3 regions of the Pseudomonas sp. Z4-20 genome follow, and region 1 is predicted to be linked to each of the others. Evidence: riboswitches for the same ligand, from Rfam matches in the RefSeq annotation. Region 1 holds a riboswitch; each other region holds the start of a gene.
The links. Region 1 has a riboswitch for cobalamin ahead of cobO (cob(I)yrinic acid a,c-diamide adenosyltransferase). Riboswitches for the same ligand answer to the same signal wherever they lie in the genome.
Positions count from the first base shown of each region.

Region 2: another riboswitch for cobalamin. It lies ahead of cobW (cobalamin biosynthesis protein CobW); the one in region 1 lies ahead of cobO (cob(I)yrinic acid a,c-diamide adenosyltransferase).
Region 3: another riboswitch for cobalamin. It lies ahead of J3P82_RS15625 (CbtB domain-containing protein); the one in region 1 lies ahead of cobO (cob(I)yrinic acid a,c-diamide adenosyltransferase).

Region 1 is NZ_CP071641.1:4,186,958-4,197,088, forward strand. It holds gene J3P82_RS19095 (cobyric acid synthase) at 1-541, opposite strand, end outside; gene cobD (threonine-phosphate decarboxylase CobD) at 538-1,530, opposite strand; gene cbiB (adenosylcobinamide-phosphate synthase CbiB) at 1,523-2,431, opposite strand; gene bluB (5,6-dimethylbenzimidazole synthase) at 2,428-3,078, opposite strand; gene J3P82_RS19115 (cobyrinate a,c-diamide synthase) at 3,075-4,397, opposite strand; gene cobO (cob(I)yrinic acid a,c-diamide adenosyltransferase) at 4,409-5,020, opposite strand; cobalamin riboswitch at 5,102-5,312, opposite strand; gene J3P82_RS19125 (hypothetical protein) at 5,472-6,056, shown strand; gene J3P82_RS19130 (PQQ-dependent sugar dehydrogenase) at 6,122-7,432, shown strand; gene J3P82_RS19135 (C40 family peptidase) at 7,585-8,118, opposite strand; gene J3P82_RS19140 (C40 family peptidase) at 8,284-8,910, opposite strand; gene hda (DnaA regulatory inactivator Hda) at 9,125-9,829, opposite strand; gene J3P82_RS19150 (AI-2E family transporter) at 9,999-10,131, opposite strand, start outside.
Region 2 is NZ_CP071641.1:3,346,098-3,356,228, reverse strand. It holds gene ahpF (alkyl hydroperoxide reductase subunit F) at 1-195, shown strand, start outside; gene gloA (lactoylglutathione lyase) at 262-783, opposite strand; gene J3P82_RS15110 (DUF4946 domain-containing protein) at 971-1,507, shown strand; gene J3P82_RS15105 (histone-like nucleoid-structuring protein, MvaT/MvaU family) at 1,600-1,965, opposite strand; gene J3P82_RS15100 (LysR family transcriptional regulator) at 2,314-3,186, opposite strand; gene J3P82_RS15095 (DMT family transporter) at 3,282-4,226, shown strand; gene hppD (4-hydroxyphenylpyruvate dioxygenase) at 4,478-5,554, shown strand; gene rarD (EamA family transporter RarD) at 5,629-6,513, opposite strand; gene J3P82_RS15080 (aldo/keto reductase) at 6,666-7,679, opposite strand; gene J3P82_RS15075 (hypothetical protein) at 7,855-8,025, shown strand; cobalamin riboswitch at 7,982-8,216, shown strand; gene cobW (cobalamin biosynthesis protein CobW) at 8,314-9,378, shown strand; gene cobN (cobaltochelatase subunit CobN) at 9,382-10,131, shown strand, end outside.
Region 3 is NZ_CP071641.1:3,447,430-3,457,560, forward strand. It holds gene J3P82_RS15615 (hypothetical protein) at 1-1,457, opposite strand, end outside; gene J3P82_RS15620 (pyridoxal phosphate-dependent aminotransferase) at 1,653-2,840, opposite strand; cobalamin riboswitch at 2,934-3,155, shown strand; gene J3P82_RS15625 (CbtB domain-containing protein) at 3,255-3,443, shown strand; gene J3P82_RS15630 (CbtA family protein) at 3,455-4,150, shown strand; gene J3P82_RS15635 (cobalamin biosynthesis protein) at 4,147-4,551, shown strand; gene cobM (precorrin-4 C(11)-methyltransferase) at 4,622-5,368, shown strand; gene nfuA (Fe-S biogenesis protein NfuA) at 5,448-6,032, opposite strand; gene metH (methionine synthase) at 6,287-9,997, shown strand; gene J3P82_RS15655 (NEL-type E3 ubiquitin ligase domain-containing protein) at 10,076-10,131, opposite strand, start outside.

The DNA.
Region 1 (10,131 bases):
GCAGTTCCAAGGTGCCGACCAGATGAGCGAATACCCCGCCGCGATTGATGTCGGCAATCAGCAACACCGGGCAATCCACCGCCTCGGCGAAGCCCATGTTGGCGATGTCGCCGGCCCGCAGATTGATCTCGGCCGGCGACCCGGCGCCCTCCACCATGACGACGGGATACGCGGCGCTCAAGCGTTCATGGGAAGCCAGCACCGCTTGCATCGCGATGGCCTTGTAATCGTGATAGGCCACGGCGTTCATGGTGGTCACGGCGCGGCCATGGATGATGACCTGGGCGCCGGTATCGCTGTTGGGCTTGAGCAGCACCGGGTTCATGTCGGTATGCGGTTCGAGGCCGCAGGCCTGGGCTTGGACGGCCTGGGCCCGGCCGATTTCGCCACCATCGGCGGTCACCGCGCTGTTGAGGGCCATGTTCTGCGGCTTGAAGGGCACCACACTCACCCCTTGACGCCTGACCCAGCGGCACAGCGCCGTGACCAAGGTACTTTTGCCGGCATCGGAGGTGGTGCCCTGCACCATCAAGGTGGTCATCGAATGTCCTTGGCGTAGGCCTCGAACGCCTGTTCGAGGCGCGAGAATTCAGCGTCATCGGCAGGGAGCCCGAAGCGCAGGCTGCTGGTGTGGGTGAACAACCGCAGGAGAATGCCGCGATGGGCCATGAAGTCGTGAAGCGCCTGGGCATGCTCGGTGATCAGCCACTGGAACAACCCACAGCCGCCCTGCGGCTTGAAGCCATGGCGCTCCAGCACCAGTGCCAAGCGTTGACTGGTCTGTTCGCAGCGCAGTCGTTGACGCGCGTGCGCCTCAGTGTCCAGCAGGCACGCCTGGCCCAGCACCCGGGTCGGTCCGCTGATGGCCCACGGCCCGACCTGTTCGGCGAGCAGCTTGAGCAAGTGCCGCTCGGCCAGGACAAACCCCAGGCGAACCCCGGCCAGGCCGAAAAACTTGCCGAACGAGCGCAACACGATCAACCCGACCTGATGCGCATGGGCGGCAAGGCTCAGCTGCGGAGTGACGTCCATGAACGCTTCATCCACCACCAGCCAGCCGCCGCGCTGGGCCAGCCGGGCATGCCAGTCCAGCAGGCGTTCGGGGCTCAGGCTCAGGCCCGTGGGGTTGTTGGGGTTGACGACCACCAGCACGTCGAGGCTGTCGAGAAAGAAGTCCACTTCCGCTTCCAGTACTTCACGCACGATGTAGCCACTGCGGCGCCAGGCTTCGGCGTGCTCGGCGTAACAGGGCGACAAGACGCCGACCTTGCCGACCCGGCGCAGGCGCGGCAGCAGTTGGATAGCCATTTGCGAACCCGCCACCGGCAGCACATGCGCTGCCTCGTAGTAATCGCAAGCAGCCTGCTCCAAGCCATCGTCGATTTCGGGCAGGCGCGCCCAGGCGCGCAGTGGAATAGTCGGAATGTCGAACGGCCAGGGCGCCAGGCCGCTGGACAGGTCGAGCCAGTCGGCCTCGGCAATGCCGTATTGCCGGGCCGCGTTGCGCAGTCGCCCACCGTGTTCAAGCATAAAACTCGGCTCCGAGGCAGAGAATCAGCAGCCATAACCATACGCCGCGCTGGACCAATTGCCAGCCGCGATCGATAGAATCGGCGCTCGCCGGCACGCCTTCGCCCAACGGTGGGCGTTGATGCAGTTCGCCGTGGTACACCGCCGCGCCCCCCAGTTCCACGCCCAACGCTCCGGCACCGGCGGCCATCACCGGCCCGGCATTGGGGCTGTCCCAGGTCGGTCCCTGGGTACGCCAGCACTTGAGCGCCAAACGGGTCTTGCCGAGCACGGCGTAGGTCAACGCCACCAGGCGCGCGGGAATATAGTTCAGCACGTCATCGATCTTCGCCGCCGCCCAGCCGAAACGCTCGAAACGCGCGTTGCGATAACCCCACATGGCGTCGAGGGTATTGCTCAACCGGTACAACACCACTCCGGGCGCACCGGCCACGGCGAACCAGAACAGCGCGGCGAATACCGCGTCGCTGCCGTTTTCCAGTACCGACTCAGTCGCGGCGCGGGCCACGGCGGTTTCATCCAGCTCAGCGGTTTCGCGGCTGACCAGATAGCCGACACGCTGGCGCGCTTCATCCAGATCGCCCTTGCGCAGCGCCCGCGCCACCGGCTCGACGTGCTCGCCGAGGCTACGCAGGCCAAGGGCGCAGTACAGCGCCAGAATATCCACCAACCAGCCCACCAGCGGTGCCCAGGACAGTGCCGTGGCCAGCAGGGTCAGTGGCAGGACGGCAATGATCCACGCCGTGACGCCATGACTACGCCAGCCGCGCCCGCCGGAATTGAACCGTTGTTCGATACGGTTGGCGAAACGTCCGAAAGCGACCAGCGGATGCCCGCGCCGAGGCTCGCCCAACAGCGCATCCAGCGCGACCGCGGCGGCACTGAGCAACGCCACGCTCATGGCCGCACGCCCCAACGATTTTCATACAGCAATTCGTCGAGCGGACGCGGTTGCGCCCAGCCTTCCAGGGCGAGCATCGGCGCCGGGTAAAAACCTTCTACCGGGCCCAGGCAAAGTATGGCAAACGGCTTGGCCCCGGCGGGCAGGCCCAGCAGGTCGGCCAGCGCCTGGGGCTCGAACAGCGACACCCAGCCCATTCCCAGCCCTTCGACGCGGGCCGCCAGCCACAGATTCTGGATCGCGCAGGACAGCGAGGCCAAGTCCATTTCCGGCAACGTCCGACGGCCGAAGATGTGCCGCTCGCGATTGTCCATCAAGGCCGCCACCAGCACCTCGGCACTGTCGTTGATGCCTTCGACCTTGAGTTTCATGAATTCATCGCTGCGCTCGCCCAAGGCCTCGGCGGTGCGGATGCGTTCCTGCTCCACCAGCTCGCGGATCTGCCCCCGCACGGCGCGGTCACTGATGCGGATGAACCGCCAAGGTTGCATCAGCCCGACGCTGGGCGCCCGATGCGCCGCTTCCAGCAGTCGGCGCAGTAACGCCGGTTCGACCGTGCCGCCGGTGAAGTGGCGCATGTCACGGCGTTCGGCGATAGCGCGGTAGACGGCTTCGCGTTCGGCCTCGGAGAAGGCGTTATCGGTCATTGCCTGCTCGCGCCAATGGGCTCAAGATCCGGCGCAAACAGCGCGGCAACGGCCCTCGGGTTGGACGGGAAATAAAAATGCACGTAGGAAGCCGTCATCCGTCCTTGGCGAAAAACCGCTTCAGCCCCGCGCCCACCGTTAGGGCTGTGACCACGGGCAATCGGCGCCAGCTCAGTGCTGGTCAGGGAGTGATGATAGGTATGCCCGCGCAGGATGCCTTCCGGCAGTTCAACCGACTGCAACGCCAAGGCCGCCAGACGTGTCTGCATCTGCGCATCACCGTGCAACAGGCCGAGCAGCTCGGCGCGAGCGCCTTCGAGGTCGGTCAATGAATCGAGCAGATACAGCATGCCGCCGCATTCGGCGAGCAGCGGTTTGCCGGCTTCATGGTGCGCACGGATCGCCGCGAGCATCGGCGCGTTGCCGGCCAGGGCAACGTGATGCAGTTCCGGGTAACCACCGGGCAGGTAAAGACTGTCCGTCTCAGGCAGGGAGGTGTCATGAATCGGCGAAAAGAAGCGCAGCTCGGCGCCCATGGCCCGCAGCAGATCCAGGCTTGCGCCGTAGGTGAAGGCAAACGCTTCATCCCGGGCCACGGCAATGCGCACGCCGTCGAGCCACGGCTCAACGGCGGCCGGTTCGGGCGCCGCGAATTCGACCATGGGCGGCAGCGCGACTTCACAACTGCTGGCCAACGCCTCGGCGGCGGCGTCGAGGCGAACATCCAGGTCGTTCAACTCGCTGGCCTGGACAAGGCCGAGGTGGCGGCTGGGCAATTCGATGCCGGTTTCCCGCGAGAGCCCGCCGTACCAGCGCAGGCCTTCGGTGAGGCTGCCTTCGAGCAACTGCGCATGACGCAAGGTGCCGACCCGATTGGCCAGCACGCCGGCAAAAGGCAAGTCCGGTTGATAGCGGGCCAGGCCCAAGGCCAGGGCGCCGAAGGTCTGGGCCATGGCGGTGCCATCGATCACGGCCAGCACCGGCACGCCGAAATGCCGCGCCAGGTCGGCGCTGGACGGGGTGCCGTCGAATAATCCCATGACGCCTTCGATCAGGATCAGGTCCGCTTCGGCGGCGGCTTCCCACAGCAGTCGCCGGCTTTCCTGCTCGCCGACCATCCACATATCCAACTGATAGACCGCCGCGCCACTCGCACGCTCGAGAATCATCGGGTCGAGAAAATCCGGGCCACATTTGAATACGCGCACCTTGCGTCCCTGGTTGCGATGCAAGCGGGCCAGGGCGGCGGTGACGGTGGTCTTGCCCTGGCCCGAAGCCGGGGCGGCGATCAGCACCGCCGGGCAGTGGCGGCTGGTCATCGAAGCATTGCTCACAGTTCGACGCCCTTCTGCGCCTTGATGCCTGCTTGAAACGCGTGCTTGATCATGCCCATTTCGGTGACGGTGTCGGCCAGCTCGATCATCTCGGGCTTGGCGCCACGGCCGGTCACGACTACATGCTGCATCGGCGGGCGGGCCTGCAGATCGCCAAGGACTTGATCGAGGTCGAGGTAGCCGTGCTTGAGGGCGATGTTCAGTTCGTCGAGCACCACCAGGCCAATCGATGGATCGCCGAGCAGTTGGCGCGATACGGCCCAGGCCGCTTCGGCTGCGGCGATGTCACGCTGGCGATCCTGGGTTTCCCAGGTAAAGCCCTCGCCCATCACGTGGAAGCGCACCTGCTCCGGGAAGCGGCGGAAAAACAGCTCCTCGCCGGTGCTGTTGCGCCCTTTGATGAACTGCACCACGCCGCACTGCATGCCATGTCCCATGGCCCGGGCCAACATACCGAACGCCGAGCTGCTCTTGCCCTTGCCGTTGCCGGTCAGCACCAACAGCAGGCCGCACTCGTTCGGTGAATTGGCAATGCGCTCATCGATCACGGCTTTTTTGCGCAGCATGCGCGCCAAGTGGCGTTCGTCGCGATCAGGCGTGTCGGTCATGGGGAGCTCTCCGTTTGGGACTGGATAACGGCGGGCGGGCACAAAAAAAGACGGCAAGGAGCCTGGCATCGCCCACCGTGATGCCGTTGGATGAATCAGGCCGGTCTCCGGGCTCATGAGCGGCGTGGTGCCGGGCTGCGCGCCTTCCCATGTCTTGCGACACAGTGGCCCTGTACACAGCGTTTACTCATTTACCGTTGCGGGGGCAGCGCCGGGTTCGTGTGCACTCACCGGCTTCCCTGTTTCACCCTATCGGCCACGGCCATAGAGCACCTGAAACAAGCCGCGAAGGTTAGAGGGTTGGGGGTGGAGCGTCAATTAAAGCCGCCAGCTGTTTCGGTTCGCTACTCGGCCCTGATCAATAAACTGACGCCTATCTTGTGTGAATCTGCGGCAAGTGATATCAAAGAGACACTACGACCCGATATCACAAGAACAAGAGGGCAAATACATGCAAGGCATGATCATCAGCAATCCAAAACTGGAATTCCTGCGCCCGGTGCTGGAACGCTGGTTCGACTGCATCGACCGTTACAACGCCGTGCGCGGCGATAACGACACACCCTACTGGCACGATGAGAAAGCCAACCTCGGACTGCTGGCGGCAGCAGCCTGGATGGCTGAAATGGTCACGCTGCAAAATGCCCCGACCCGCAAACAGAATGAAGAAGGCGAGCGTAACGCCAGCGCCGACCTGCTGATCGCCAGCAGCGACGAACGCGTGTTCATCCAGGCCACGCAACGCTGGCCCAAGGTCAACAACCTGAACCTGACCCAACCGTTGCAAGAAGCCGCCAGCGACGCCAAACGTATCAGCTATGCCAGCGACTTGAAGGTGGGCTGCCTGTTCGTCGCCCCGCAAAAAGTCCAGCAAAGCGCCACGCCCGAAGAGCTGCAGGACATGATTGATGACTTGCAGAAAGAAAACACCTGCGCCGTGGCCTGGTACTTCCCCTACGCCTACCGCAAGTTGCGCAACGAGGCCGGCCATTATCACCCCGGCATCGCCGTGCTACTGAAACAGGCTCATAGCTGACGGTTGAACCATCCCACGGCTACGCTTCTCTATGAATAACCACATGCATTCATAGGGAAGCGCGCATGCTCAAGCCACCGCATCTTTTTATCATCGCCCTTGCTACTGGGCTTGCTGCTTGTGGCGAGTCTTCCACGTTGCAGGTGTCCGACGGTTTCGGCCCGTCGCCGAAACTGCCCGAACCGAACAAGACCCTGATTCCCACGGTGAACATCGCAGAAGCCGTCGGCTGGCCGGATGGCGCCAAGCCAACCCCGGCCCAGGGCCTGCAGGTGGTCGCGTTCGCCGAGGGACTGGACCATCCGCGCTGGCTGTTCGTCTTGCCCAATGGCGATGTGTTGGTGGCGGAAACCAACGCGCCGCCCAAGCCCGACGACACCAAGGGCATTCGGGGCTGGGTGATGAAAAAAGTCATGGGGCGTGCCGGCGCTGGCGTGCCCAGTCCCAACCGCATTACATTGCTGCGAGACGCCAATCACGACGGCATCGCCGAAACCCGGACGATCTTCCTGGAAAATCTCAATTCGCCGTTCGGCATGACCTTGGTGGGGAATGACCTGTACATCGCCGACACCGACCGGTTGATCCGCTTCCCTTACAACGAGGGTGATACGCAGATCAAGGCGCAACCCACCAAAGTCGTCGATTTGCCGGGCGGCACCCTCAACCACCACTGGACCAAAAACGTGATCGCCAGCCGGGACGGCAGCAAGCTGTATGTCACTACCGGCTCCAACAGCAACGTCGCGGAAAATGGCATGGAGGTTGAGCAAGGGCGCGCGGCGATTTGGGAAGTGGACCGGGCCACGGGCAAGCACCGCATCTTCGCCTCGGGTCTGCGCAACCCCAACGGCCTGGCGTGGGAACCCAGCAGCGGGGCGTTGTGGACGGCGGTCAACGAACGGGACGAGATCGGCAGCGACCTGGTACCGGACTACATCACTTCGGTGAAAGACGGCGGCTTTTATGGCTGGCCCTACAGTTATTACGGGCAGAACATCGACGTCCGGGTCGAGCCGCAGAACCCGGACCTGGTGGCCAAGGCTATCGCTCCGGACTATGCCGTCGGCCCTCACACCGCCTCTTTGGGGCTGACTTTCGCCGAGGGCAGCAAGTTGCCCGCACCCTTTACTCAAGGTGCATTCATCGGGCAGCACGGCTCCTGGAACCGCAAACCCCACAGTGGCTACAAAGTGATCTTCGTCCCGTTCAATGGCGGCAAGCCGGTGGGACAGCCTGTGGACGTGCTGACTGGCTTCCTCAGCACAGACGAAAAGGCCCAGGGCCGGCCGGTGGGTGTGGTGATCGATAAGCAGGGAGGGTTGTTGGTGGCTGACGATGTGGGGAACAAGATCTGGCGGGTGTCGGCAAAGTAAGCTGATGCACTCTTGTGGCGAGGGGATTTAGCGAAACGTCGCACCGCCCCGCTGGGCTGCGCAGCAGCCCCTAGCTTTTCAGCGGTTGCTACGCAACCGAGCGGGAGCAAGCTCCCTCGCCACAGAAGCCTCATCAGCCAAGTTGCTATATCTCAGGGATTACGCGCCAGGTGTTCCGGCTGCAGCACACGCTTGGCGCCCAGGTAGGCTTTTTGCCAATACGCCTTGGAAAGACTGTCGAGCTTGACCGTCCCGCCGGTGGCCGGCGCATGGACGAAACGCCCTTCCCCTACGTAAATCCCAGCATGGCTGACCTGGGAGCCGCCATTGGTGGCGAAGAACACCAGGTCACCGCTCTGCAACGCCTCCTTGCCAACAGCTGGCGCGCGCATGCTGATCATTTCCCGCGTGGAACGTGGCAGGGCAATACCGGCAGCGTCACGGTACACGTAGCCGATCAAACCACTGCAATCGAAACCTGAATCGGGCGTGTTGCCGCCCCAGCGATAGGGTGTGCCAACCAGGCCCAGCGCTCGAAAAAGCACGTCTTCGGCGGCAGGAGAAAAAGTTTGGGAAGGCGCAAAAACCACTGGGGCCCGCACCGGCGCAGGCGGTGGGGTGCGGCTTGCGCATGCGCTGAGCAGCGCGGCGAGAAACATGAGAGCGAGGCGGGCCGACGTCGACATAAGCAGAACAATCCTGATCTGGATGCGGCTTTTCTGCCGTGGTGATGGAAACAAAGCCGCCTGCGCAGAGCGCAGGCGGATTGCCATCAATCAATGATCATGGATTCTAGCGCCTATCGGGCAAACTTCAAGTAAGACTTTAAGTTTGCCCCACAAACTGTGTGCTTACTTGCGAGCGGTGACCACAGTCGGTGCCATGGCGAGGGCGCGCTTGGCTTCGATGAAGGTCTTGCTCCAGTAGCTGTCGCCCAGGCTGTCGATTCGCACCCCACCGCTGCGGCGGCTGCTGGAGTGGATGAACTGGTTGTCGCCCAGGTAGATACCGGCGTGGCTGACGCGACCGCGACGACCGTTGGTGCTGAAGAACAACAAGTCACCGGGTTCAAGTTGATTGCGGGCAACCAGCGGGGCTTTTACGTTGATCATTTCGCGAGTGGAGCGCGGCAGGTTCATGCCCGCCTCTTCACGAAACAGATAACCGATGAAACCGCTGCAGTCGAAGCCTGCTTCGGAGGTGCCACCAAAACGATAACGCGTGCCGATCAAGGACATGCCGCGTTCCAGGATGCTGTCTGCCAGAACTGGAAGCTGATAAGGCTTGCTGCCGGCAAAGTCCGCCAGCTCTTTATCGGAGGCCATTTCTTCCTGGAACGCAACGGAGGAAGACTGGGCGATAACGGAATTCTTGACCTGTGGTTGAGGCGCTTGCTGGGTCACTGGAGAGTGGGCAGCGCAACCGAACAACAGGGTAACGAGTGCGAGAGGCACGAGGGGTGCGAAGCGACTTAGCATGGGCACGACCGTGGCTGAAGTAGTAAAGATGGCGAGACTATGCCTTCTATCAACCTCATTTGCAAATTCAATCGATGCAAATGTGACTTCTTGATTTCTCGTTACCATCTAAGCGCTTAGCCCCGTCCTGAACGGGATACAGGCCTTCGACCCAGTAAAACCGCGGGCTTCGCCGGGTTCAGAAGAGGCTTTAAGCCATCATCTGACGACAGTTTTACCAGCCTAAAGTTTCTTTCAAAAAAGGAATGGTCAGCTTGCGCTGGGCCTGGAGTGAGGCCTGGTCGAGACGCTCGAGCAATTCGAACAACGCGCTCATGCTGCGGGTGCCCCGGGTGAGGATGAAATGCCCGACTTCGTCGGTCAGGTGCAGGCCACGGCGCGAAGCCCGCAATTGCAATGCACGCAACTTGTCTTCATCGGAAAGAGGGCGCATCTGGAAAATCAGCGCCAGGGTGAGACGAGACTTGAGGTCCGCCAGTTTTACTGGCAGCTCTCGCGGCGATGTCGAGGCGGCGATCAGCAAGCGCCGACCACTGTCGCGAAGCCGATTGAACAAGTGAAACAACGCCTCTTCCCAATCGGTCTTGCCGGCCACGGCCTGGAGGTCATCCAGGCAGACCAGTTCGTACTGCTCGAGGTTGTCGAGGATTTCAACGCCGCGATCCAGCAACTCGGCCAAGGGCAGATACACCGCCGGCTCGCCCAATTGCTCGAACCGCAAGCAAGCGGCCTGTAACAGATGCGTGCGCCCTACTCCATCCTTGCCCCACAGATAGATCAGGCTCTCGGTCCAGCCAGCGTCGGCTTCGCAAAGCCGCTCGACATAGCCGAGTGCAGCGGCATTGGCGCCTGGGTAGTAGTTGATAAAGGTGGCGTCATCACGCAGACGCACACCTAGGGGCAGCTGAATCGGTTTCATGCTGACTGAACAGTTCCACGGGAACCGTTAGTGGCCTCTGTGTAAAGTGCGCAAAGTTTATACCCGTGACGCGGACCGCACAATGCGCCGGACCACGAGCAAAATCAAAGGTTTGCAGCGGCAAGGGTGCGGAGCATCAGTTTCCCTGACACTCCACCGATCATTCGCCTTACAGATCAGGGTCTTCGACGCCGCTATAGATGTCCGAATCCTTGTACAGATCGTGCACATGGCGCACCAGCACCATGATCACCGCCGCCACCGGCAGTGCCAGCAGGATTCCGGTAAAGCCGAACAACTCG
Region 2 (10,131 bases), 840 kb from region 1:
AAGGGTACCGTCGAGCTGTCACCGCGTGGCGAGATCATCGTCGATGCCCGGGGTGAGACCTCGATTGCGGGTGTGTTCGCCGCCGGTGACGTGACCACCGTGCCGTACAAGCAGATCGTCATCGCCGTGGGCGAGGGCGCGAAGGCTTCGCTGAGTGCTTTCGATCACCTGATCCGCACCTCCGCGCCGGCCTGACGCCAGCCGCTGGAAAAACCAAACCCCATGAGTTTCGGCCCATGGGGTTTTTTTTCGGCGAGGCGTCTACAGCGGTGCGGGCTGGATGATTTCGACCCAGTAGCCGTCCGGATCCTTGATGAACGCCAGGCTTTTCATGCGGCCATCGCTCAGGCGCTTCTGGAAGTCGCAGCCCAACGCTTCGAAGCGCTCGCAGGCGGCGACGACATCCGGCACCGAGATGCAGATGTGGCCGAAGCCGCGTGGGTCGGCGTTGCCGTTGTGGTAGGCAAATGCCGGGTCGTTTTCGGTGCCATGGTTGTGGGTCAGTTCGAGGATGCCGGGGATCGATTTCATCCACTCGGTACGCGCCGCAGCGTCCGCCGGGATCTGGTTCTTGTCGACCAGCGCAAGGAAATACAGGCTGAATTCGGCTTCTGGGAAATCGCGTTTCTCCACCAGGGAAAAACCCAGCACGCGGGTGTAGAAATCGAGGGACTTGGTGATGTCCTTGACCCGCAGCATGGTGTGGTTGAAGACGAACTTGGCCGTTGCGGCGTCGGGCTGGGCGGTGACGCCAGGGAAAGTGTTGAGTTCGTGCAGGCTCATGGGCCCTCCGGAAAATAAGTGGGGCAAACGGCGTCGCACGCTTGGCGCGACGGTCCTGGGCTTGCGTCAGACGGCTTCCTTGCAGGTGTGTCCATGATACGCAAGGGGCGCGACATCGCCAAACCTGGCTATTGCCTGGCGGTGCGGCGCGCTTCAAACTTGACGATTGGTCCGTGAGTGCAACGCAATGTTTCGACCGTTCCTTTCGCTGGTTGTCCCGCTGTTTGTCATCGCTGCGAGTCTTGGGGCCAGTGCGGCCGAACCGCAGGTTACCTGGCCCCAGGGCTGGCTCATCGAGTCGCTCCCTGCCGACGCGTCAGCTCCCGTGACACCACCGGGCACCACCCGGCAGCGTGCGACCAAGAACGACCCTTCAGGCAATGCGGTAATGGTCATGGAGCTGACCACCACACCCGTGGAGGCCAGTCACCAAGTCAACTTGCAAGGCGTGTTGCTGGAAATGCGCAAGTCCATTCAAAAGGATTTTTTCCAAGGCGGATATCAAAGTGTATGCACTAAGATTCACGCTTCCATGTTGGGCGGCGTCAACGCTTTGGAAACCACTTGCACAATCACGCAGAACGGCAGTCATGTATTGTCGCAGACGCTGGTCGCAGCATTAAGCGAGGGGAGCGCCTACGTGTTGTCCTACGCCGGACAGGCGCAGGTATTTGTTGAAAGCCAGGATGAAATACAGTCAGTACGAAATAGCCTGAAACTATAAGACCTTCGGCGTAATGCGCTCGAAGCAAGCCAGAAGTTCAGCCCATAAAAAAGCCCTGAGTCTACGTCAGGGCTTTTGCATTGTAGTGGCTCTCAGCTGCGCAACCAGGAATCAACGGTGCTCGCACCATACTCCTCTTTCCAGGATTTCAAGCCGCGATGGTTGCCGCCCTTGGTTTCGATCAATTCGCCAGTATGCGGGTTCTGGTACACCTTGACGACACGGGCACGCCGGGTCTTCGGCGTCTTGGCCGGCGACAGGCCTGACTTGGATGGATTCGGATCGAGAATCGCGATGATGTCGCGCAGGCCCTTGCCATAAGTCTTCATCAGCCCCTGGAGCTTCTCTTCGAATTCGATTTCTTTCTTGAGCCCGGCGTCATTCTTCAAGGCTTCCAGCTGCGCGAGCTGCTCTTGAAGGGCCTTTTCGGCTTTGCGAAATTCAGCGAGTCTGGACAATATCATTACTCCAATCAAAATATATGGCTGATACCAACCGCAAACAAAGCTATAAGCCCAGCGCCTTGTAGCGACTCGGTGATTAATGACTCTCCTGCTGTCTGGTACAGGCAGAAAAAATTGTAGTAGTTAAATCAAAAAGTGTAAATCGTAACTTTTTCGTTATGTAACAACAGTAGCGATTCACCTCAGGCACGCCGCCCACGTCAAGACGTTGGCGGCGGAATCTGGCTATTAGATACACGCCGATAAGGTGATCGAAAGTTATGATCTTTTCGCCATCGATTTATTTATAACTCAAGCATGTCCGCCAGTGAGCAAGCTTCGCCGCGGCGGGCAAGCGCCACGCTAGACCGGGTGTAGTGTCCTGGCCAGCTCGATAAACGCCAGCGTCGCTGGCGAGGACTGACGGCGGTCGAGCACGGCCAGGCCGATCTGCCTTGGAATCGGAGGCGATAGCGGCCGAAGAACGAACCCTGGATTCTCGATCGAAGGCAACGAGCCTTCAGACACCACACTCACCGCGTCCCCGCGGCTGACAATATCCAGCGTACTGAGCAGTTGCGAGCAGCGATAGCGTACGTTCGGAGTGAGTCGGGCGCTATTGAACAGCCGCCAGACCAGTTCCGACGAGCCCGCCTCGGTGAGTATGAAAGGGTCGTTGCACAGCTCCCTGAGCTCAAGGCTGGCTCGGGCGGCGAGGGGGTGGGTGGCGGGCAACAGGGCGACCATCTGGTCCTCCGTCAAGGCGAACGTATCGAGGCGTTCTTCGGGTAGCACCACGAAACCAACGTCGATACGCCGTTCATCCAGCCATTGCAGCACCTGGCGGTCCGGCCCTTCGTCGACATGCACCTCGATTCCCGGGTGCAAGGCGCGGTAGCGCCGCAGGATGGTCGGGAGCAATTTCATCGAGGAAGTCGGGCCGAACGAGCCTATGCGCAAGGTCCCGCGTCGCATGCCCCGGGCGTCGGCGGCTTCCTGACGCAAGGTATTGGCGAGTCCGAGCATCGCTCGGGCCCGCAACAACAGTTGCTGGCCGATATCGCTGGGCTCCACAAGGGATTGATGGCGTCGGAACAATTCGACGCCCAATTCCTGTTCCAGGGATTTGATGGCGTGCGACACCGCGGACTGACCGATCCCCAACCGTATGGCCGCCGGAGTGAAGCCGCGCAGTTCGGCGACCAGCGAAAAGATTTCCAGTTGGGTCAGGGTCATGAGTAAAAGCTCATTTTACGATGATGAAGCATGAGGCCGACCATACATCATCCCGGTGATACGGGACTCGAATAAATCTCAAATTGGGTGAAGCGATGATCTCTCGCGAACATGCCGTTCCAACACCTTCCGATCTGCCGGTCTACCTGAAACTCGCCATGGTCACCATGATCTGGGGCGGGACCTTCGTCGCCGGCAGGATCCTCTCCGATGCCCTGGCCCCAATGTTTGCCGCCAGCCTGCGCTTTCTGCTGGCGAGTATCGCGTTGCTGATGTTTCTCGGCCTGGCCCGTATCCCCTTGGCCAAGCCCAGCCTGAAGCAGGGCCTTTGGTTGGCGGTGCTGGGTTTCTTCGGCATCTTTGTCTACAACCTGTGCTTCTTTTACGGCTTGCAGCACATCAATGCGTCGCGTGCCTCGCTGATTGTGGCGTTGAACCCGGCGATGATCGGGGTGGCGTCCTGGTGCCTGTTCAAGGAGCGGCTGGGTCGCTTGAAAGTCGCTGGCATCCTGTTGTGCATCGGCGGGGCGGGGTTGGTGATCGTCAACCGTGATCCGTCCGTGCTGCAGACCACGGGACAGGGTTGGATGGGTGACGTGCTGATTTTCGGCTGCGTGCTGGGCTGGGGGATCTATTCGCTGTTTTCCAAGGGCCTGAGTGAAAGTCTGGGCCCTCTGCAGACTGTCACCTGGTCGATCCTGCTGGGCACCTTGATGTTGTGGGTGGCGTGTGCCGCCAGTGGCGATATCCATTTTGGTGCTTTGTTAGCCCTGGATATCAGGCAATGGCTGAGCCTGCTGTATCTCGGCGTGCTGGGCTCGGCGCTGGCCTATATCGCCTGGTATGACGGTATCCGCAAAATCGGCGCGACCCGTTCCGGGGTGTTCATCGCGCTTAATCCGTTGACGGCGGTATTGCTGGGTGCGTTGCTACTCGACGAACGGCTTACGGCGATGATGTGCGTAGGCGGGGGGCTGATCCTGACGGGAATTTTCCTGTGCAACAAACCGCTTGCGCGTTCGACCGCAAAGGCGATTTGATACCCAAGGCGGACAAACATGGTTACGCTGTGTAGAATCCGGTTACGCATATAAGAATAACGTCTTCTGGCAGCAGAAGCCTCGCCCGCAAGAGCCTTGGGTCGACAATGAAGATACTTGGGTTTCAACTGATCTACGGCGACTACCTCGCCCGCAGCGTTCGTGGTATTTCCTGCGCGCCACCGCGTGCCCTCAGCATCACTGGCAACTAACGTTTCTTGTTAATTGATTGAGCATGATGAGGCGCCGACATGGCAGATCTATACGAAAACCCGATGGGCCTGATGGGCTTTGAATTCATCGAATTCGCGTCCCCAACACCCAACACCCTGGAGCCGATCTTCGAGATCATGGGCTTCACCAAAGTCGCCACGCACCGTTCCAAGGACGTGCACCTGTATCGCCAGGGCGCGATCAACCTGATCCTCAACAACGAACCCAATAGCGTGGCGTCCTACTTCGCCGCCGAGCATGGCCCGTCGGTGTGCGGCATGGCGTTCCGTGTCAAGGACTCGCAAAAAGCCTACCAGCGCGCCCTGGAACTCGGTGCCCAGCCGATCCATATCGAAACCGGTCCGATGGAGCTGAATCTGCCGGCGATCAAAGGCATCGGCGGCGCGCCGTTGTACCTGATCGACCGTTTTGGCGAAGGCAGCTCCATCTATGACATCGACTTTGTGTTCCTCGAAGGTGTCGACCGCAATCCCGTCGGCGCGGGCCTGAAAATCATCGACCACCTGACGCACAACGTCTATCGCGGACGCATGGCCTATTGGGCGAACTTCTACGAGAAGCTGTTCAATTTCCGTGAGATCCGCTACTTCGACATCAAGGGTGAATACACCGGCCTGACGTCCAAGGCCATGACCGCCCCGGATGGCATGATCCGCATCCCGTTGAACGAAGAGTCGTCCAAGGGCGCCGGGCAGATCGAGGAGTTCCTGATGCAGTTCAACGGCGAAGGCATCCAGCACGTGGCCTTCCTGACCGACGATCTGATCAAAACCTGGGATGCGCTGAAGAAGATCGGCATGCGCTTCATGACCGCGCCGCCGGACACCTACTACGAAATGCTCGAAGGCCGCCTGCCGAACCACGGCGAACCGGTAGATGAACTGCAATCGCGCGGCATTCTGCTGGACGGCGCTTCCGAGCAGGGTGACAGGCGCTTGTTGCTGCAGATCTTCTCGGAAACCCTGATGGGCCCGGTGTTCTTCGAATTCATCCAGCGCAAGGGTGACGATGGCTTCGGCGAAGGCAACTTCAAGGCGCTGTTCGAGTCGATTGAGCGTGACCAGGTGCGTCGTGGCGTGCTTGCCACCGAGTGATGCCTGACTCATGAAAAAACCCGCCTGGCTGTGATGCCTGGCGGGTTTTTTATTTTCCGGTGGGTGCTTGGCCTTCAGGCTCTGCGCCGCTGTCGCACCAGATGCTTGAACCCTTCGAACACCAGCACCGCCACCGCCATCCAGATGGGAATGTAGGTCAGCCATTCTTGCGCCTCAATGCTTTCCCCCAACAGCAGCGCGACGCCCAGCAACAGCACCGGCTCGACATAGCTCAACAGTCCGAACAGGCTGAACGGCAGCAGCCGGCTGGCAACGATGTAGGCCACCAGCGCCGAGGCACTGATGACGCCCAGTACCGGGATGAGCAGCGACAGCCACGGGTATTGATCGAAGACGCCGAAACCCTGTTCACCGCTCTGCACGAACCACAATGCCAACGGCAGCATCAGCGTCATGTCCAACCAGAGCCCGCCCAGGTTGTCGGTGCGCAGGCGTTTGCGCAAGATGAAGTAGATCGGGTAACCCACCACCACCAGCAACGTCGCCCAGGAAAGCCCGCCGACCTGGTAGAGCTCGTTGAGCACTCCGAGGGTGGCGAAGAACACGGCGATTTTCTGAAAGCGCGAGAGGCGTTCGCCATAGGCAATACGGCCGGTCAGCACCATCGACAGCGGCAACAGGAAGTACCCCAGCGACACGTCCAGGCTGTAGCCGTTGAGCGGTGCCCACATGAACAGCCACAGCTGCGCACCCATCAATGCCGAAGAGGCCATCGCCCCGAGCAGCAGTTGCGGTGTCGCGACCAGGCGCTGGACAAGATCCGAGACCAATTTCCACTCCCGCGAGACCAGCATGAAGGCCGTCATGCACGGCATCGTCAGCAGCATGCGCCAGCCGAAGATCTCCAGGCCGGTCAGGGGTGTGAGCAGCGAGGTGTAGTAGTACATGACGGCGAACAGGGCGGAGGCCGAGACCGATAGAGCGATGCCTTTGGACACGGGTGCCTCTTGTTATTGGGACTGCAAAAAGAGAGCCGTTTACCCGTGGCGAGGGAGCTTGCTCCCGCTGGGCCGCGTAGCGGCCCCAAAAGAGCGACTGCTGCGCAGCCGAGCGGGAGCAAGCTCCCTCGCCACGGTGATCTCTGTGTAAGTTACGACGTACGCGGCACGCGCCCCGGCACGAAATGGCTCATGTCATTGAAGCCCGGTGTCGAAGCATGCCCCGGCGTCACCAGCGAATCGATGAAGGCTTCGTCGTCCGCCGTGATCTGCACCGCCTGTGCCTTGGTATACGCGTCCCACTGCTCCTCGGTGCGCGGCCCGACGATGGCCGACGTGACGGCGCGGTTGTTCAGCACCCAGGCGATGGCGAACTCGACGATACCCACGCCGCGCTCCTGGGTGTATTGCTGGATCTGCTGGGCAATGCGCAAGGACTCGACCCGCCATTCGGTCTCCAGGATGCGCTTGTCCTGGCGGCCGGCGCGGCTGTTGGCGTCCGGCGCCACGTCCGGCGCATATTTGCCGCTGAGCACGCCACGGGCGAGGGGGCTGTAGGGCACCACGCCGAGGCCGTAGTTCTGCGCAGCGGCGATTTGTTCGGTTTCCGCCTGGCGATTGACGATGTTGTACAACGGCTGGCTGATCACCGGCCGGTCGACGCCTAGGTCGTCGGCGATGCGAATCACCTCGGCAATGCGCCAGGCGCGGTAGTTCGACAGGCCCCAGTAACGGATCTTGCCCTGGCGAATCAGATCGCCAATGGCCGACACCGTGACCTGCAACGGCGTGTTGTGGTCTTCGCGGTGCAGGTAATAAATGTCCAGGTAATCGGTGCCCAGGCGCGTCAGGCTGGCCTCGATGCCATTGAACAGATGCTTGCGGCTCAGGCCGCTGCGGTTGGGCATGCCGTCCGGCGGGCCGAAACCGACCTTGGTGGCGAGCACCCATTCATGGCGATGATTGGCGATCGCCTCGCCGACGATTTCCTCGGACCGGCCGTTGGTGTAGACGTCGGCCGTGTCGATGAAGTTGATGCCCTGGTCCCAGGCCTTGCCGATGATCCGCAGTGAATCCTCGGTGCTGGTCTGTTCGCCGAACATCATGGTGCCCAGGGTCAGCGTTGAGACTTGCAACCCGGAATGACCCAGCGTGCGGTAGCTCATGGACAAGATCCTTTTTATCGATGGGAAAGGTCCAATCAAATACCAGAACCGCCGCGTGGATCCAACCGCTTTGTGAAATTGGCTGATAATGCTTCAGGAATATTGTGCGCTGGACCAGCGTCAGCCCCTGGGTCATCGGGCAGCATGCCGTGCATCGGAACCGGAGAACAAAAAAATGAAAGACGCCTTTTGGCGTGGCCCGCATCGCCCGGCTCTGGCGCGTGGCGGCCCGTTGATCTCGCCGCGGCGCCTCGGCCGCCGGGAGATTGCCTTCCAGAGATTGACCCGCCTGCACACCCTGCGTAGCCTTGCGCCTTCGAGGTTCTTTGGCGTGCGCCGAAGCTAAGAAGGGAACGCGGTCCAAGCCGCGGCTGCCCCCGCAACTGTGAACGGTGACGTTCCTGCCAGGCCACTGTGCAAGTCCTTTGTAAAAAAGGCGCACGGGAAGGCGCAGGAAACGCCAGTGCAAGGCTTTGCAAGACAAGCCCGGACTGGCCCGCCGAAAGCCAGGAGACCTGCCTCGACAACAGATTCTCACTACAACCGGGCGGGGTGATCCGGTGGCGAAATCTTCCGCGCGTGCCTGCCTGCGGTTGTCGTCCCGTTTGCCCGCCACCTTGCCAAAGGGCATCCGATGAAAACACTGGCCAAACTCCCCGTCACCATCGTCACCGGTTTCCTCGGCTCGGGTAAGACCACTTTGCTCCGGCACATGCTCGACAATGCCCAGGGCCGGCGCATTGCGGTCATCGTCAACGAATTCGGCGAGCTGGGCATCGACGGCGAAATCCTCAAGCAGTGCTCCATCGGTTGCACCGAAGAAGAAGCCAACGGCCGCGTCTATGAACTGGCCAACGGTTGCCTGTGCTGCACGGTGCAGGAAGAATTCTTCCCGGTGATGCGCGAGCTGGTCGCCCGGCGCGGCGACCTTGATCACATCCTCATCGAAACCTCCGGCCTGGCATTGCCCAAGCCCTTGGTCCAGGCGTTCCAGTGGCCGGAAATCCGCAGCGCCTGCACCGTCGATGCGGTGATCACCGTGGTCGACAGCCCAGCCGTGGCCGCCGGCACGTTTGCCGCGTTCCCCGACCAGGTCGATGCCCAGCGCAAGCTGGACCCGAACCTGGACCACGAATCACCGCTGCACGAGCTGTTCGCCGATCAGCTGGCGAGCGCCGACTTGGTGATCCTCAATAAAGCCGACCTGATCAGCCCCGAAGACCTGGCCCGAGTCCGTCTGGAAGTCGCCGAAGAACTGCCGCCAGCGGTCAAGGTCATCGAAGCCAGCAGCGGTCGCCTGCCGCTGGACGTGCTGATCGGCCTGGGCGCCGGCTCCGAAGAACACATCGACGGGCGTCACAGTCATCACGATCACCACCATGACGGCGATGAAGACGACCACGATCACGATGCCTTCGATTCGATTTCCATCGAGTTGCCCCAGGCCGATGAAAGCCTGCTGCTGGACGCGCTGACGCAACTGGTGGTCCAGCATGGCGTACTGCGGGTCAAGGGTTTTGCGGCAATCCCGAACAAGCCGATGCGCCTGTTGATCCAGGGCGTCGGCACCCGTTTCGACAAACACTTCGACCGCCAGTGGGGCGCCGATGAAGCGCGGGTTACGCGCCTGGTACTGATCGGTCAGGCGCTGGATGCCGGCCTGCTCGAAGCGCAGTTGCGCGCTGCCCTCAGCGCCTAAGCCATGCACCTGCTCAGGACCCAGCCCGGCGGATTTGTGTCGGATGACAACATCGCCGACCTCGGGCAAACCCCCGCCGAGCTGGTGATCCTGTGCAGCGGCGACTCCAGCCTGGCGCTGCTGGCCGAAGCGGCGCGGCAGTTGCCGGATGACTACCCGCAGTTTCGCCTCGCCAACCCGATGCAGGTGCAGAACCACGCCTCCGTGGATCTGTACATCGACGACGTGCTGCGTCATGCCAAGGTCATCCTGTTGTCGCTGCATGGCGGCATCGGCTATTGGCGCTACGGCATCGAGCGGCTGATGGAACTCGCCGGGCGCGGCGTGAAGCTGATCCTGGTGCCGGGGGATGATCGCCCCGATCCGGAGCTCAGCGAACTGAGCAATGTGCCCTTCGAGGATCGCGACCGACTCTGGCAGTTTTTGCGCCAGGGTGGATTGGGGAACGCCCTGAACTTGTTTCATCACCTCGGCAGCCAATGGTTTGGTCGCGATTACCCGTGGGCCGAACCGCAGCCGCTGCCGCGCACGGCGATCTACCATCCTGGAAAAACCAACGCGACCCTGAACGATTGGCAAACCGACTGGCAGGCCGAACAACCGGTCGCGGCGGTGCTGTTCTACCGTTCTCACCTGCAAGCGGCGAACACGGCCTTCATCGACGTGTTCTGCCAGCGCCTGCAAGCGGTAGGGCTGAATCCGCTACCGATTGCCGTGGCCAGCCTCAAGGAACCCGGCTGCCTGGCACGGGTG
Region 3 (10,131 bases), 740 kb from region 1:
CCCGAAGACAGATAATAACTTAAAACATCATCAAGTCGGCGCAGCGGATAACCGACGGGCACGGTGCAAAGCATTTTCGGATTTGTCGTGATCCAGGCTTCATCAAGAACGTAGCCAGGTCCGGCGGGCCGATTGGTCATCGTGACATCAGGTGTCGGTTTGTTTTTCAGTCGCGCAGGAACTTTAACCTCGAACGGTGCGGTACGGTCAATGGCGAACTCTACAATCGTCGAGTCGTCTTTGTTACCGCCACCGCCCTTGTACAACTCATAACGAACTTCGTAACGCGTGGGATCGGCAGGCGTCGGGGCCTCTGGAAACAGACTCGCGTCCACCTCCATTTCGAACGGGTCTGGACGACCTGCGATTAGCTCCATATCAAAGTATCCTGGTACCTTCTGTTCAGTGCCACCCACCACGGTGTAATAAATTTCCAGCTCATCTCCATCCTGAGGATCGGCGAGATTTGTAGCGGTAAAAATTAACAGTCCCGAGTCAAGAACGCTGACAGGAATCGAATCATCAGCCAGCTTATCGTTGATTGCAGCATCGACAGTTACAATGCCTGTAGATACTGCATTTGCACGCGCTTTTGGGGGTTGTAGTTTTGCTCTCATTTCCGTTACTCCTTCGTTCATTGATTTTGTACTCAGACCGGTCGGCCCACTTTCCCCAGGTGTCACTCTGTCTATTCTCACCAATCCTTTTTTCGACATGGCAACCAATCGTCCCCCTCGATAGAGGCGACAAAACACTAGCGCCGAATCATTATCAATGAGCGGTCGGACATAAATTTCAAATGGGACGACCAGCTCATAACCATTATTAACATCATCTGAAGACAGTATCCTGGACCATACTCCTTGCGTTCCTTGAACGGGGTCACCGCTTCCATTTAGCGACCGATATCCCGTCCAATAAACTTCATTGCGATCTCCTGGCAAAGCGATCCCAATGGCAGGAGGGATTCTTACAGTAACGCCGACAATAAGTGGAGGCTCCGTTTTATTGTTCAGATATCCCCACAACGTGGAATGAGGAAAGCTGGGCTCCGCCAGCACTAACAAAGGAGCGTGATCGATGGTTAACTTTCGTGATGGCGAATCGTCAAAATTACCGCCTCCGCGTTTCCAGACGCGGTAGGAAACAAACGCCTCGCCGTCCAACGACATTTGGGCAGGTGTCAAAGGCTCATAAATAAAGGGATCCACAACGATCGCTGGATAAGTTCTATCAACTATTCTAGTTTCGACTCCGCTTTGTAGCCAGAGCACCCAAAGTTGATCATTAGGTCCCGGATCAGCCCACAGAGGAATAACTATCCGCGTGCCGGAGTTCAATATATCAAGAGGCACATAACCTTCTGCGTCATTATCATCCACCCCTTCAACAGACAACGGCTCTGCCAACACTCCCGGTGTAAGCGCAGTTGAAACAGTGGACCGAAGCTTTGTCATGAGCTGTATCACCTTAGCGAGAGCCAAATTATTCTGCTGAAGATAATTAAGCTCCGGCCCCAGATATCTGGCTACTGTCAGGTCTGACAGGTTTGATGACCGTCTGTCGGCTAAATTCGGCGCTCGTTGGGGGGCGGCAAGATGTTGCAACAAGGTTCTACATATGCTCGCGCACGATCCATTTCTGCCCTTTGTTTAACTTGGGACCACTTTGCACAACTCAGCAGCGCACAACGCAATGCTCCGACAAGCGTTACTCAATGCCGTCCGCCCCACCACCAACCCAATCCGAATATGTCCCGCGGCACTCGGCCCAAACGCCTCCCCCGCCAACACCGACACGCCATACCCATCCAGCAACCGCTCGGCAAACGCCTGGGCACCCAGCCCCGTCTCACGCACATCGACCATCACGAACATGCCGCCATCGGGCCGCACCGGTTTGAGGCCCGGGCAGTTTTCCAGCGCCGCGCACACCTGGTCCCGGCGTTGGCTATATTCCTCGCGCATCCGCGCCACCTCAGGCAATTCCTGCTCAAGGGCAACTTGGGCGGCGCGCTGGACGAAGTCCGGCAGGCCGAACAGCATGCACAGCGACAGGTTCGCCAGGTGTCCGGCGAGCGCTTCGGGGCCGATGGCCCAGCCGATGCGCCAGCCGGTCATGGCATGGGATTTGGACAGGCTGTTGATGGTGACCGTGCGCTCGGCCATGCCCGGCAGTCCGGCCGGGCTGATGTGTTCGCCTTCGTAGAGCAAGTCGCTGTAGACCTCGTCGCTGATCAGCCACAAGTCATGATCAATGCACAGCTGCGCCAACGCTTGCCAAGTGGGCAGCGGCAGGCTGGCGCCGGAGGGATTGTTGGGGCTGTTGAGCAGCATGGCGCGGGTGCGCGAGGTGATCAGCCGGGCAACGTCGGACGGCTCGACCCGGAAAGCGTTTTCGGGGCTCACCGGCACCGGCACCACTGTCGCCCCGCAGGCGCCGAACACCGCTTCATAGGTGACGTACATCGGCTCGGCGACGATGACTTCATCGCCGGGGTTGAGCAAACATTGCGCAACGGCATACACGGCGCACTGAGCACCGGGTAACACCGTGACGTGCCCAGCGTCCACCGTTTGGCCGCAACGCGCTTGATGGCGGCGGGCAATGCTGGCCCGCAGGGCGTGCAGACCACGAGTATCCGAGTAATGAGTATCGCCGGCCCGCAGGCTGGCGACGGCGGCTTCGACGATGGCGCACGGAGTGTCGAAATCCGGGTCGCCCACCGACAGCAACAGCACCTCCCTGCCCTGCTCGCGCATGGCCAGCGCCCGATCATGTATCTGCCAGGCGGCGGCGCCGTCGCCGGTGATGCGTTGGGTCAAGGCTGAAAAGCGCATGTGTTTCTCCTGTGAGCGCGGTGTCCAGCCTCAACCCTATCTCAAATCACCAAGCGCGCCAGACACATTGACGCCCACCCCCGCCCATGGTCTCCTGTGCACCTTGTTACGGGTGCCCTTCACAGGGTGAAACGGGAAACCGGTGAATCGTGTGCTTTACTTCAAGGCCACGTCAGTCCGGTGCTGCCCCCGCAACGGTAAGCGAGCGAAGCGTCGAATCCACTGTGCATGCGCATGGGAAGGTGATGCTTGCAGGCAAGGCTCAAGGCCCAGCCCCTCGTTAGCCCGGAGACCGGCCCATGACTCATGCTCAACAAACCCGCGGTGGGCGGGCGCTGTTCGAATCCTGGCAAGCCTTCGCCCGGGTTTTCATTGCGCTCGATTTACCCGCTGAAAAGACCAGAGGGAAGCGCCATGTCGACCATCAGCAGCACCGCCCGCACCACCAGTAGCACCGTCACCCTGAGCCAGCGCCTGAGCGCAGCGATCTTCGCCTCCATCCTCGGTGCGGGTCTGGTCTATTTCGCCGGTTTCTCCCACATCGAAGCGGTGCACAACGCGGCCCACGACACACGGCACAGCGCCGCGTTCCCCTGCCACTGAGACCTGCCGACATGATCAAGCGTATCGCCCAGACCGCCGGTTTCAGCGGGTTGCTGGCCGCCCTGCTGCTGACTCTTCTGCAAAGCCTGTGGGTATCGCCGCTGATCCAGCAGGCCGAAACCTACGAAAACGCTCCGGTGGCCGAGGCCCATGAACACGCTTCGGGCGCGGCGCACACCCACGACGCCGAAGCCTGGGCACCGGAAGACGGCTGGCAACGCGTACTCTCCACCACCGGAGGCAACCTGGTGGTCGCGGTGGGTTTCGCCCTGATGCTGGCGGGTTTGTATACCTTGCGCGCGCCGACTCGTACGTCCCAGGGCTTGCTTTGGGGCCTGGCCGGTTACGCCACTTTTGTCCTGGCGCCAACCCTCGGCCTGCCGCCGGAATTGCCTGGCACCGCGGCGGCTGATCTGGCCCAGCGGCAGATGTGGTGGATCGGCACGGCGGCGTCCACGGCAGTCGGCATCGCGCTGATGGTTTTCGGTCGGCATTGGCTGCTCAAGCTGCTGGGTCTGGCAACCTTGCTGGTGCCCCACGTGATCGGCGCGCCGCAACCCGAGGTTCATTCGATGCTGGCGCCCGAAACGCTGGAAAGTCAGTTCAAAATCGCCTCACAGTTGACCAACATTGCGTTCTGGCTCGCCTTGGGGCTGATCAGCGCCTGGCTGTTTCGCCGTGGCGGCCAGGCGCACCACGACGCATGAAGGCCGGGCCGATCCTGGTGGTCGGCCTGGGCTGCCAACGCGGCTGTCCGGCCAGTGCGCTGCGGGCATTGCTTGACCGGACGCTGCTGGCCCACGGCATTGCGCTCGATGAGGTGCGGGCCCTGGCCAGTATTGATCTGAAGCATGACGAACCGGGACTGTTGGAGCTGGCGGAGCAATTGGCGCTGCCGCTGACGTGTTTCACTGCCGAACAGTTGTCGGGCTATCAAGGGCAGCTCAGCCACCGTTCCCGGATCGCCTTCGAGCGTACCGGCTGCCACGGCATCGCCGAAAGCGCCGCCCTCGCACTGGCCGAGCAATTGGGTTTTTCGCCCGCAACCTTGCGGGTGACCCGTCAGAAAGGCCCGCAGGCCACCTTGGCATTGGCGACGACATCGTAACGCCGGATAATCGCCCGCCGAATCATGAGCGTCGCTCATGCAAGCCTTCATCGTTCAACAGGAACCGGTCATGACCGTTTATTTCATCGGCGCCGGCCCCGGCGACCCGGAGCTGATCACCGTCAAGGGCCAGCGGCTGATTCGCAGTTGCGCCGTGATCATCTACGCCGGCTCCCTGGTGCCCGCCGCCGTGCTGGAAGGCCACCGCGCCGAGCAGGTGGTCAACAGCGCCGAGCTGCATCTGGAACAAATCATCGAGGTAATCAAGGATGCCCATCTCAATGGGCAGGATGTGGCTCGGGTGCATTCTGGCGATCCAGGCCTGTATGGCGCCATCGGCGAGCAGATCCGCTGCCTGCGGGGGCTGGACATCCCTTTCGAGATCATCCCGGGCGTCACCGCCACCTCAGCCTGCGCCGCCCTGTTGGGTGCCGAACTGACGCTGCCCGACGTATCCCAGAGTGTGATCCTGACTCGCTACGCGGACAAAACCGCCATGCCCGCTGGAGAGGAACTTGCCAGCCTGGCGCAGCATGGAACGACCATGGCGATCCACCTGGGCGTCAATCACCTGGAAAAAATCGTCGGTGAACTGCTGCCTCACTACGGCGCGGATTGTCCGATAGCGGTGGTTCATCGGGCGACGTGGCCGGATCAGGATTGGGTGGTGGGTACGCTGGCGGATATTGCCGAGAAGGTGCAGGCCAAGGGCTTCCGCCGCACGGCGCTGATCCTGGTGGGGCGGGTACTGGGCAACGAGGTGTTCAGCGAGTCTTCGCTGTACCGCGCCGGCCATGCGCATCTCTACAGGCCCTGAAACAATCGATCAGACGGCAAAAACCATGTGGCGAGGGAGCAGGCACCCTCGCCACAGCTCTTGCTGGCAGTGACACCTATCAGTAGTAGGCGTTTTCTTTCTGCGTGTGGTCGGTCACGTCGCGCACGCCCTTGAGCTCCGGGATGCGTTCAAGCAGCGTGCGCTCGATGCCTTCCCTCAAGGTCACGTCCGCCTGGCCGCAGCCCTGGCAGCCGCCGCCGAACTGAAGCACGGCGATGCCGTCTTCGACTACGTCGATCAGCGATACCTGGCCGCCGTGGCTGGCCAGCCCCGGATTGATCTCGGTTTGCAGGTAATAATTGATACGCTCGTTGACCGGGCTGTCGGCATTGACCATCGGCACCTTGGCGTTCGGCGCCTTGATGGTCAATTGGCCGCCCATGCGGTCGGTGGCGTAGTCGACCACCGCATCGTCCAGGAACGCTTCGCTGAACGAGTCGATGTACGCGGTGAAGCTCTTGAGCCCCAGCGCGGTGTCTTCAGGTTTTTCTTCCCCCGGCTTGCAGTAGGCAATGCACGTCTCTGCGTACTGGGTGCCGGGCTGGGTGATGAAGATGCGGATGCCGATACCCGGGGTGTTCTGCTTGGACAGCAGGTCAGCCAGGTAATCGTGGGCGGCATCGGTAATGGTAATGGCGGTCATGGAAACTCCTCGCAGGCTTGCCGGCAGTTTACGCCAATCATCGCGCCGGACAAAGTCCTAGTATTTTTGTCAGGAAAGCACCCGACGGCAAGCAGGATGACTGCCATTTTCGCCGCGCTCAAGCCGTAGGTGATGTGGGCCAGCATGGCCTTGCAAACATGAGCGGTTTTCATGCAAAAGTCACTCATGATCAAATCCCGTGCAGGTTTGCTATTATCCCGCCCTTCGTAATGGTCTTTTTTCCAGGTAGTCCTATGTCCGATCGCAGCGCTCGCCTTTATCTTCTCCAGCAAGCTCTCAAGGAACGCATCCTGATCCTTGACGGCGGCATGGGCACGATGATCCAGAGCTACAAGCTGGAGGAGCAGGACTACCGCGGCAAGCGCTTCGCCGACTGGCCGAGCGACGTCAAGGGCAACAATGACCTGCTCGTGCTCAGCCGTCCCGACGTAATCGGCGCCATTGAAAAAGCCTACCTGGACGCGGGTGCCGACATTCTTGAAACCAATACTTTCAACGCCACCCAAGTGTCCCAGGCCGACTACGGCATGCAGGGCCTGGCCTACGAGCTGAACCTGGAAGGTGCGCGCCTGGCCCGCCAGGTGGCCGACGCCAAGACCCTCGAAACCCCCGACAAGCCGCGCTTCGTCGCCGGCGTGCTCGGCCCGACCAGCCGCACCTGCTCGCTGTCGCCGGACGTGAACAACCCTGGCTACCGCAACGTGACCTTCGACGAGCTGGTGGAGAACTACACCGAGGCCACCAAGGGCCTGATCGAAGGTGGCGCCGACCTGATCCTGATCGAGACCATCTTCGACACGCTGAACGCCAAGGCAGCGATTTTCGCCGTACAAGGCGTTTATGAAGAACTAGGCGTCGAATTGCCGATCATGATTTCCGGCACCATCACCGACGCGTCCGGTCGCACCCTCTCCGGCCAGACCACTGAGGCGTTCTGGAACTCCGTGGCCCACGCCAAGCCCATCTCCGTGGGCCTGAACTGCGCCCTCGGCGCCAGCGAATTGCGCCCGTACCTGGAAGAACTGTCGAACAAGGCCAGCACCCACGTATCGGCCCACCCGAACGCCGGCCTGCCCAACGAATTCGGTGAATACGATGAGCTGCCGGCCGAGACGGCCAAGGTCATCGAAGAGTTCGCCCAAAGTGGTTTCCTGAACATCGTCGGCGGTTGCTGCGGCACCACCCCGGCGCACATCGAAGCCATTGCCAAGGCCGTGGCCGGGTATGCGCCACGACAGATCCCGGAAATTCCTCGGGCGTGCCGCCTATCGGGACTGGAACCGTTCACCATTGATCGCAGCTCGTTGTTCGTCAATGTCGGCGAGCGGACCAACATTACCGGCTCCGCCAAGTTCGCCCGGTTGATCCGCGAGGACAACTACACCGAAGCCCTGGAAGTGGCCCTGCAACAAGTCGAGGCCGGCGCCCAGGTGATCGACATCAACATGGACGAGGGCATGCTCGATTCGAAGAAGGCCATGGTGACCTTCCTCAACCTGATCGCCGGCGAACCGGACATTTCCCGCGTACCGATCATGATCGACTCGTCCAAGTGGGAAGTGATCGAAGCGGGCCTCAAGTGCATCCAGGGCAAGGGCATCGTCAACTCCATCAGCATGAAGGAAGGCGTCGAGCAGTTCATCCAGCACGCCAAGCTGTGCAAGCGCTACGGCGCCGCCGTGGTGGTGATGGCCTTCGACGAAGCCGGCCAGGCCGATACCGAGGCGCGCAAGAAGGAAATCTGCAAGCGCTCCTACGACATCCTGGTCAATGAAGTCGGCTTCCCACCGGAAGACATCATCTTCGATCCGAACATCTTCGCCGTCGCCACCGGCATTGAAGAGCACAACAACTATGCCGTGGACTTCATCAACGCCTGCGCCTACATCCGCGACGAACTGCCGTACGCGCTGACGTCTGGCGGCGTGTCCAACGTGTCGTTCTCGTTCCGCGGCAACAACCCGGTGCGCGAGGCGATCCACTCGGTGTTCCTGCTGTATGCGATCCGGGCGGGCCTGACCATGGGCATCGTCAACGCCGGCCAACTGGAGATCTACGACCAGATCCCGGTGGAGCTGCGCGATGCCGTGGAAGACGTGATCCTCAACCGCACCCCCGAAGGCACCGACGCCCTGCTCGCCATCGCCGACAAGTACAAGGGCGATGGCAGCGTCAAGGAAGCGGAAACCGAGGAATGGCGCGGCTGGGAGGTCAACAAGCGCCTGGAGCATGCGCTGGTCAAGGGCATCACCACCCACATCGTCGAAGACACCGAAGAATCGCGTCAGTCCTTCAGCCGTCCGATCGAGGTCATCGAAGGCCCATTGATGGCGGGCATGAACATCGTTGGCGACCTGTTTGGCGCCGGCAAAATGTTCCTGCCGCAAGTGGTCAAGTCCGCCCGCGTGATGAAACAGGCCGTGGCCCACCTGATCCCGTTCATCGAGGCGGAGAAAGGCGACAAGCCGGAGGCCAAGGGCAAGATCCTCATGGCCACGGTCAAGGGCGACGTGCATGACATTGGCAAGAACATCGTCGGCGTGGTGCTCGGTTGCAACGGCTATGACATTGTCGACCTGGGCGTGATGGTGCCGGCGGAGAAGATCCTGCAGGTGGCCAAGGAGCAGAAATGCGACATCATCGGCCTCTCTGGCCTGATCACCCCGTCCCTGGATGAAATGGTCCACGTGGCCCGCGAGATGCAGCGCCAGGACTTTCACCTGCCGCTGATGATCGGTGGCGCCACCACCTCCAAGGCCCACACGGCGGTGAAGATCGAACCCAAGTACAGCAACGACGCGGTGATCTACGTCACCGACGCCTCCCGCGCCGTGGGCGTGGCGACCCAGTTGCTGTCCAAGGAACTGAAACCGGCGTTCGTCGAGAAAACCCGCCTGGAATACATCGATGTGCGCGAGCGCACGTCCAACCGCAGCGCTCGCACCGAACGCCTGAGCTACCCGGCGGCCGTGGCGAAGAAGCCGCAGTTCGACTGGAGCAGCTACCAGCCGGTCAAGCCGACCTTCACCGGCGCGCGAGTGCTGGACGACATCGACTTGAACGTCCTCGCCGAATACATCGACTGGACGCCGTTCTTCATTTCCTGGGACCTGGCCGGCAAATACCCGCGCATCCTCACCGACGAAGTGGTCGGCGAAGCGGCCACCGCGCTGTACGCCGACGCCCGGGCGATGCTGCGCAAGCTGATCGACGAAAAACTCATCAGCGCCCGCGCCGTGTTCGGCTTCTGGCCGGCCAACCAGGTGCATGACGACGACTTGGAAGTCTATGGCGACGACGGCAAGCCGCTGGCGCGCCTGCATCACCTGCGCCAGCAGATCATCAAGACCGACGGCAAGCCGAACTTCTCCCTGGCCGACTTCGTTGCGCCCAAGGACAGCGGCGTGACCGACTATGTCGGCGGCTTCATCACCACCGCCGGCATCGGCGCCGAAGAAGTCGCCAAGGCCTATCAGGAAGCTGGCGACGACTACAACTCGATCATGGTCAAGGCCCTGGCCGACCGCCTGGCCGAAGCCTGCGCCGAATGGCTGCACCAGCAGGTGCGCAAGGAACATTGGGGTTACGCCAAGGACGAGAGCCTGGACAACGACGCCCTGATCAAAGAGCAATACACCGGCATCCGCCCTGCCCCCGGCTACCCGGCCTGCCCGGATCACACCGAGAAGGCCACGCTGTTCCGCCTGCTCGATCCCGAAGCCAGCGAGCTGAAGGCCGGACGCAGCGGCGTGTTCCTCACCGAGCACTACGCCATGTTCCCGGCGGCAGCGGTCAGCGGTTGGTATTTCGCCCATCCACAGGCGCAATATTTTGCCGTGGGCAAGATCGACAAGGACCAAGTCCAGAGCTACACCGCCCGCAAGGGGCAGGACTTGAGCGTGACCGAGCGTTGGTTGTCGCCGAACCTGGGTTACGACAACTGAGCACAAAATGCCGACCGTCGATGGCCCCCAACATCGACAGGTCGGCATTCGTCTGCGCCGCTTAAGCGCAGACTCGGATCAGTTGCGGTGTGACGGCCCAGGTTGAGGTGATCCGTTCCCGGAGATCTCCGTTT